2 linked regions of the Caldimonas thermodepolymerans genome follow. The protein of the gene in region 2 interacts with the protein of the main gene of each other region in a pairwise test. Links are inferred from orthologs where the notes say so. Each region holds a gene or a part of one and is shown on either strand. Other genes may lie near its edges. The genes, in order: dnaE and IS481_RS08120.

Region 1 (4,389 bases), 430 kb from region 2 along the record:
CGATGATGACCGGCTGGGGATAGATCACCGGCGGCGGGGTGTGGCCGATGTCGATGCGCCCGTAGACGCCGGGCTGGCTGACCGAGACCGAGACGCCGACGTCGGTGGCGTGCGCCACCGCAGCGGCCACCGCCAGGACGGCGGCACAGAACAACTGGTGTTTCACTGGCATGACGGGATCTGCACTGCTGCGCGGCCCGGTCGCCCACTCGGCGGGCGGGCCGGTCCGCATGAAGGAACGCCCGGAGTGTGCCGCGTCACGGGGCGTTTCCGCATGCCGCGGCGCGCCCAGTTGTGACTATTCGTACACCACCTGCGCCCGGCCGCCATGCGCTTCGCGCTTCCATTGCCGCAGCGCCTCGTCGCTCGGGTAGAAGCGCGCCGCGTCCCCCAGGTCGAGCTCGCCGTAGGCCGACTCGCGGTGCAGCTCCAGGCGCACCGTCAGCCCCTGCAGCAGGTCGCCATGCTCGGTGTCGACGCGCCTGGGCGGGAACTGCTGGAGCAGCTCGCCGATCGGCGGTGCCGAACCGTTGACCGCCACGCGCAGGTACTTGCCGAAGCGGCAACGGGCGCTGGCCAGGTCCCAGACCTGCACGACGTTGAGGCGCAGGCCCCCCGAGAAACGGTCCGGCTGGGCCTTGCCCTGCACGATCAGCAGCTCGTCGTCCTTGAACAGCTCGCGGTGTGCATCGAGCAGGTCCTCGCTGGCCACCGCCTCGATCACGTCGCTCTTGTCGTCGAGCTTGAAGATCGCCACGCGCCCGCGCTGGCCGTTGACGATGCGCAGGTCGCTGACGATGCCGGCCAGCAGCTGCGGCTCGCGGCTGTCGATCAGGTCGACGATCTTGCGCTTGGCGAACTGGCGCACCTCGTCCTGGTATTCATCGAACAGGTGGCCCGAGAGGTAGAACCCGATCGCGGTCTTCTCGTGGCCGAGCCGCTCCTTGATGCTCCACTCGGGCGTGGCGGCCAGGTCGGGCTCGCGGGTCGACGAGCCGTGCTCGTCGCCGAAGTCGAACAGCCCGCCCTGGTCGGCGTTGGCCGCCTGGGTGTCGGCGTACTCGAAGGCCAGCGAGATGCTGTCGAGCAGCGCGGCGCGGTTGGGCTCGATCGCATCGAACGCGCCGGCCTTGATCAGGGCCTCGACGGTGCGCTTGTTGATGCGGCTGCGGTCGACGCGGCAGCAGAAGTCGAACAGGCTGCGGAACGGGCCGCCCTGCTCGCGCGCCTGCACGATGGCCTCGATCGCGCTCTGGCCGGTGCCCTTGATCGCGCCCAGGCCGTAGCGCACCACCTTGTCGGCCACCGGCTCGAAGCGGTAGACGCCGGTGTTGACGTCGGGCGGCTCGAAGCGGATGCCCAGCTGCACCGCGTCGTCGTAGAAGACCTTGAGCTTGTCGGTGTCGTCGATCGACACGCTCATGTTGGCGGCGACGAATTCGGCCAGGTAGTGCACCTTCAGCCACGCCGTGTGGTAGGCGAGCAGCGCGTAGGCAGCGGCGTGCGACTTGTTGAAGCCGTAGCCCGCGAACTTCTCCATCAAGTCGAAGATCTCGTTGGCCTTGTCCGCGTCGATGCCGTTCTTGGCCGCGCCCTCGGCGAAGATGACCCGGTGCTTGGCCATCTCCTCGGGCTTCTTCTTGCCCATCGCGCGGCGCAGCAGGTCGGCGCCGCCGAGCGAGTAGCCGCCCAGGCGCTGTGCCACCTGCATCACCTGCTCCTGGTAGACCATGATCCCGTAGGTCTCCTTGAGCACCTCCTCCATCAGCGGGTGCGGGTAGACCACTTCCTCGCGGCCGTGCTTGCGCGCGACGAAGCTGGGGATCAGGTCCATCGGGCCCGGGCGGTACAGCGCCACCAGCGCGATGATGTCCTCGAAGACGCTCGGCTTGGCGTCGCGCAACATGCCCTGCATCCCGCGCGATTCCAGCTGGAACACGGCCACCGTCTTGCCTTCGGAGAGCAGCTGGAAGGTGGGCTTGTCGTCCAGCGGGATCTTCGCGAAGTCGAAGTCCTTCTGGTCGGGGTGCCGCTTGACGATGAACTCCTTGGCCATCTCGAGGATGGTCAGGGTGGCCAGGCCCAGGAAGTCGAACTTCACCAGGCCGATCGCCTCGACGTCGTCCTTGTCGTACTGCGAGACCACGGAGTCGCTGCCCGGCTGCATGTACAGCGGGCAGAAGTCGGTGATCTTGCCCGGGGCGATCAGCACGCCCCCGGCGTGCATGCCGATGTTGCGCACCAGGCCCTCGACGCGCTCGGCCAGCGCCAGCAGCTCGGCGACCTCTTCCTCGTTCTTCTCGCGCTCCTCGATCTCCGGCGCTTCCTTGCGCGCATAGATCAGGCCCGGGTCGGGCTTGTCGCCGGGGCGCTTGAGCGTGACGGTCTTGCCCGGCGGCGCCGGGATCAGCTTGGCGATGCCGTCCACGTGGCCGTAGCCCATGCCCAGCACGCGGCCCACGTCGCGCAGCGCGGCCTTGGCCGCCATGGTGCCGAAGGTGGCGATCTGCGAGACCGCGTCGCGGCCGTACTTCTCCTTGACGTAGTCGATGACCCGGTCGCGGTTGCTCTGGCAGAAGTCCACGTCGAAGTCGGGCATGGACACCCGCTCCGGGTTCAGGAAGCGCTCGAACAGCAGGTTGTAGCGCAGCGGGTCCAGGTCGGTGATCTTCAGCGCGTAGGCGACCAACGAGCCCGCGCCCGAGCCCCGGCCGGGGCCGACGGGGCAACCGTTGTTCTTCGCCCAGTTGATGAAGTCGGCCACGATCAGGAAGTAGCCCGGGAAGCCCATCTGCAGGATGGTGTTGATCTCGAAGTCCAGCCGCTCGACGTAGCGCGGGCGCTGGCGTTCGCGTTCTTCCGGGTCGGGGTAGAGGTGCTCGAGCCGCGCCTTCAGGCCCTCGTGCGCCGCGTAGCGGAAGTACTCCTCCATCGGCATGCCGTTGGGCGTGGGGAAGTCCGGCAGGCGCGGCTTGCCCAGCACCAGCGTCAGGCTGCAGCGGCGCGCGATCTCGACGGTGTTGGCGAGCGCGCTCGGCAGGTCGGCGAACAACGCCTCCATCTCGGCCTGCGTCTTGAAGTACTGCTCGCGCGTGAAGCGCTTGATGCGCCGCGGGTTGGCCAGCGTCTCGCCTTCGGCGATGCACACGCGCGCCTCGTGCGCCTCGAAGTCCTCGGGCGTCTGGAACTGCACCGGGTGCGTGGCGACCACCGGCAGCTGCAGCCTGGCTGCCAGCGGCACGACCGCGCGCACGTGCGCCTCGTTGCCCGGCTGGCCGGCGCGCTGCACCTCGAGGTAGAAGCGCCCCGGGAAGAGGCCCGCCAGCCGCTGCGCGACCGCCTCGGCACGGCGCGGGTCGCGGTTCATCAGGGCCTGGCCGACCGCGCCCTGCTCGGCACCGGACAGCGCGATCAGGCCGCCGTTGAGGCGCTCCAGCCACTCCCACTTGAGCCAGGCCTGCGCCCGGTTGACGTTCTGCGTCCAGCCGCGCGCGAGCAGCTCGCACAGGTTCAGGTAGCCCTCGCGGTTCTGGATCAGCAGCAGCAGGCGGCTGGGCTGCCGGTCGCCCGGGCTGGCCGCGGCGTCCTCGGGCTCCAGCCAGACGTCGGCGCCGATGATGGGCTTGATGCCCTTGCCGCGCGCGGCCTTGTAGAACTTGATCGCCCCGAACAGGTTGCTCAGGTCGGTGATCGCCAGCGCCACCTGCCCGTCCTGGGCCGCCGCGGCGACCATGTCGTCGATCCGCAGGGTGCCGTCGACGACGGAATATTCGGTGTGGGTGCGCAGGTGTACGAAGGGCATGGCCGGCATTGTAGGCAGCCGGCCGCCCCCTAGAATCCCGGCGTGCATCCCGTACTCAACATTTCCGCCTACCGGTTCGTCCCGCTGCACGACTGCGCGGCCTTGCGCGAAAGCATCCGCTCACAAGCCGTGCAACGCGGGCTCAAGGGCACGGTGCTGCTCGCCGAGGAAGGCATCAACCTGTTCCTGGCCGGCGCACCCGAGGCCGTGCGCGGCTTCGTCGCCTGGCTCCAGGCCGACGCGCGCTTTGCGGACCTGGCGCCCAAGGAAAGCTGGTCCGCGCACGTGCCGTTCCGCAAGCTGCAGGTCAAGGTCAAGCGCGAGATCATCCGCATGAACCACCCGGCGATCCGCCCCCACGAGGGCCGCGCGCCGGCGGTCGACGCGCGCACGCTGGAGCGCTGGCTCGCGCAGGGCCACGACGACGAGGGCCGCCCGGTGGTCACGCTGGACACCCGCAACGCCTTCGAGGTGGACTACGGCACCTTCGAGGGCGCGATCGACTGGCGCATCCGCAAGTTCAGCGAATTCCCGCAGGCGGTGCTCGAGCACCGCGACGAGCTGCAGGGCAAGACCGTGGTGAGCTT
Region 2 (3,278 bases):
GGTGCGTGAGGCCGATGCGCCCGTCACCACGCCGGATGCCCGGCTGGCGCTGGCGGCGGTCAGTTCGACGCGACGCTGGCAGGAGGCCGAGCAGGCCGCGATGGCGCACCAGGCCGAGATGGTCGAGCGCACCGTGGTGATCCCGCGCGAGGCCTTGCCGTCCCTGCCGCAGGAGCAGGGCAACGGCTCGCACAGCGTCGAGGAGCTGATCGACCTGGAGCAGCAGGCCGAGTTCTTCATCGTGCTCGGCCAGGAAGAGGCCGCGATCGACCTGCTGCGCAGCCACCTGTCGGGACACCCGGACAGCAGCCCCCTGCCGTACCTGAAGCTGCTGGAGCTGCACCAGCGGCGCGGCGAACGCCCGCAGTACGAGGAGATCCGCGCCCGCTTCAACGAGCGCTTCAACGCCTACGCCCCGGCCTGGGACGAGGCGCTGTCCGAAGGCCGCTCGCTGGAGGACTACCCGAGCGTGATCGCGCGCCTGCAGGCGCTGTGGAGCAGCCCGCACCATGCACTGGAAGTGCTCAAGGCCTCGCTGCTGCGCACCGACCCGACCTCGCAGCCGTTCGATTTGCCGGCCTACCGGGAGCTGCTGCTGCTGTACTCGATCGCGCGCGAGCGGGTCGAAGCCTCGCCGTACCAGGAGGTGGACATCCTGCTGCCGCTCGGCGAGGAGGACGAGGAAGCCATTACCGGGTTCTCCCACTCGATGCTGGAACCCCTGAGCGCCACCACGCCGGTCGCGCCCTATGCCGGACCCGAGCCGGCGGTGCAGGTGGACCTGGAACTCGAGCCGGCGCTGCCGCCGGCCGGGCCGCCCAGCAGCATCGACTTCGAGCCGCTGCACCTGGAGCTGCCCGACGAAGCCCCCCGGCGCAAGCCGGATTGAGCGGCGACGGTCGCGTCCTCAGAGGCGCGCCAGGCGCTGCAACGCTTCCTGCAGCGTCTCGTCCTTCTTGGCGAAGCAGAAGCGCACCACGCGCTGCTCGCGCCCGCCGTCGTAGAACACCGACAGCGGGATCGCCGCCACGCCGATCTCGGTGGTGAGCCAGCGGCAGAACTCGAGCTCGCTGCTGTCGCTGATCGCGCTGTAGTCCACGCACTGGAAGTAGCTGCCTTCGCTGGGCAGCACGCGGAAGCGCGTCTGCGCCAGCCCGGCGCGGAACAGGTCGCGCTTGCGCTGGTAGAACGCGCTCAGCCCCAGGTAGGGCGACGGGTCGTCCATGTAGCGTGCCAGCCCGTGCTGCACCGGCGTGTTGACCGTGAACACGTTGAACTGGTGCACCTTGCGGAACTCGGCGGTCAGCGGCGCCGGCGCGGCCACGTAGCCGACCTTCCAGCCGGTCACGTGATAGGTCTTGCCGAAGCTGGAGACGATGAAGCTGCGCGCGGCCAGCTCCGGGTGGCGCGCGACGCTCTCGTGCACCCGCCCGTCGTAGACCATGTGCTCGTAGACCTCGTCGGCGATCACGACGATGTCGGTCGGGCGCAGCAGCTCGGCCAGCGCCTGCATGTCCTCGCGGGTCCACACCGTGGCGCTGGGGTTGTGCGGGGTGTTGACCAGGATGGCGCGCGTGCGCGGCGTGATGGCTGCGGCGATGCGCGCGAAGTCGGGCCGGAAGTCGCCCGGCTCGCCGCTGCGGCCCAGCGGCACGAACACCGCCTTGCCGCCGGCCAGCTCGATGTTGGGCTCGTAGCTGTCGTAGCAGGGCTCGAGCACGATCACCTCGTCGCCCGGGCGCACCACCGCCAGGATGGCCGTCAGGATGGCCTGCGTCGCGCCGGCGGTGACGGTGATCTCCTGGTTGGCGTCGTAGCGGCGGCCGTAGACGCGCTCGATCTTGGCCGCGATCGCCTCGCGCAGCGCCGGCACGCCGGCCATCGGGGGGTACTGGTTGTGCCCGGCGCGCATCGCCTCGGTCACGCAGTCGACCAGCCGCGGGGCGCAGTCGAAGTCCGGGAAGCCCTGGCCCAGGTTCACGGCGCCGTGCTCCTGGGCGAGGGCGGACATCACCGTGAAGATGGTCGTGCCGACCTTGGGCAGGCGGGACCCGATCTCGGGGGTGCGGGGGGCGAGGGCGGTGGTGGTCGTGCTCATGGGGGGGCTGCAGGTCAGAGTCCGTAGTCCTGTCCTTCCGCGCCCATCGCGCGGATGATCAGGTTGCGGTTGAGCCGGTCGGACAGCAGTTCGGCAAAGGCATAGACGAAGTTGCGCAGGTAGGCGCCGCGCTTGAACGCCAGCCGGGCGACGTTCTGCCCGAACAGGTGGCCGGCCGGGCGCCAGACCAGCTCGCCGCCGGGGGCGAAGGCCGGGTCCTCGCGCACCGCCATCTCGGCCACGATGCCGATGCCCAGGCCCAGCTTCACGTAGGTCTTGATGACGTCCGAATCGATGGCCTCGAGCACGATGTTGGGCTTGAGGTGCTTGAGCGCGAAGGCCTGGTCGACCTTGGTGCGGCCGGTGAAGGACGGGTGGTAGGAGATCAGCGGCTCGGCGGCCAGCTGCTCGAGCGACAGGCGCTCGGCCTTGGCCAGCGCATGGGTGGCGGGCAGCACCACCACGTGCTGCCATTCGTAGCAGGGCAGCGTGACCAGCTCGTCGAACTGCGCGAGCGACTCGGTCGCCAGCCCGATCTCGGCAGCCTCCTCGATGACCATCTGCGCCACCTGCTCGGGCGTGCCCTGGTGCAGGCTGATGTTCACCTTGGGAAAACGCTTGCGCAGCTGCGCCACCGGGGCGGGCAGCACGTAGCGCGCCTGGGTGTGGGTGGTCGCGATCGACAGCGTGCCGGCGTCCTGCTTGGAGAACTCCTCGCCGATGCGCTTGAGGTTGTTCACCTCGCGCATGATGATCTCGATGGACTTCAACACCTGCTCGCCGGGCTCGGTGACCCGTTTCAGGCGCTTGCCGTGGCGGGCGAAGATGTCGACGCCGAGTTCCTCCTCCAGCTCCAGGATGGCCTTGGAGATGCCGGGCTGGGAGGTGTAGAGCGCCTTGGCCGTCTCGGTGAGGTTCAGGTTGCGGCGCACCGCCTCCTGGACGAAACGGAACTGGTGCAGGTTCATATTTCGGCCTGATCTGAAATTGGCCGAAATTATGTCACCCGGCTATGTTGACGTGTGGCTGAGGGTGTATGCCGCGCGGGCCATCGCGTCGATCAGCGCCGCGGTCTCGCCGACGGCGGGCGTGAGCTGCCAGCGCACCTGCGGGTGGCGCCCGGCGAGCTGGGCGAGCAGCGCGGGCAGGTCCTTGCGCACGTGGCCCCCGGCACCGAGGA

What was found.
Region 1: the proteins of IS481_RS08120 (region 2) and dnaE interact in binary tests that used the Escherichia coli proteins (3 or more experiments, as listed by UniProt). The link is inferred for Caldimonas thermodepolymerans from one-to-one orthologs.

The regions. Positions count from the first base shown.
Region 1 is NZ_CP064338.1:1,299,203-1,303,591, reverse strand. What follows is about bases 99-4,182. They hold dnaE (DNA polymerase III subunit alpha), read right to left. Parts: upstream 3,803-4,182; coding sequence 299-3,802; downstream 99-298. Other genes in these bases: IS481_RS06240 (sulfurtransferase), read left to right, coding at 3,845-4,182; IS481_RS06250 (hypothetical protein), read right to left, coding at 99-172. Also shown: more of IS481_RS06250, read right to left, coding at 1-98; more of IS481_RS06240, read left to right, coding at 4,183-4,389. UniProt on the Escherichia coli protein: DNA polymerase III is a complex, multichain enzyme responsible for most of the replicative synthesis in bacteria. This DNA polymerase also exhibits 3' to 5' exonuclease activity. The alpha chain is the DNA polymerase catalytic subunit.
Region 2 is NZ_CP064338.1:1,730,113-1,733,390, forward strand. What follows is about bases 4-2,976. They hold IS481_RS08120 (pyridoxal phosphate-dependent aminotransferase), read right to left. Parts: upstream 2,099-2,976; coding sequence 908-2,098; downstream 4-907. Other genes in these bases: IS481_RS08115 (hypothetical protein), read left to right, coding at 4-889; IS481_RS08125 (CysB family HTH-type transcriptional regulator), read right to left, coding at 2,113-2,976. Also shown: more of IS481_RS08115, read left to right, coding at 1-3; more of IS481_RS08125, read right to left, coding at 2,977-3,066; IS481_RS08130 (sirohydrochlorin chelatase), read right to left, coding at 3,109-3,278. UniProt on the Escherichia coli protein: Shows aminotransferase activity with methionine and histidine as substrates, and to a lesser extent also with phenylalanine.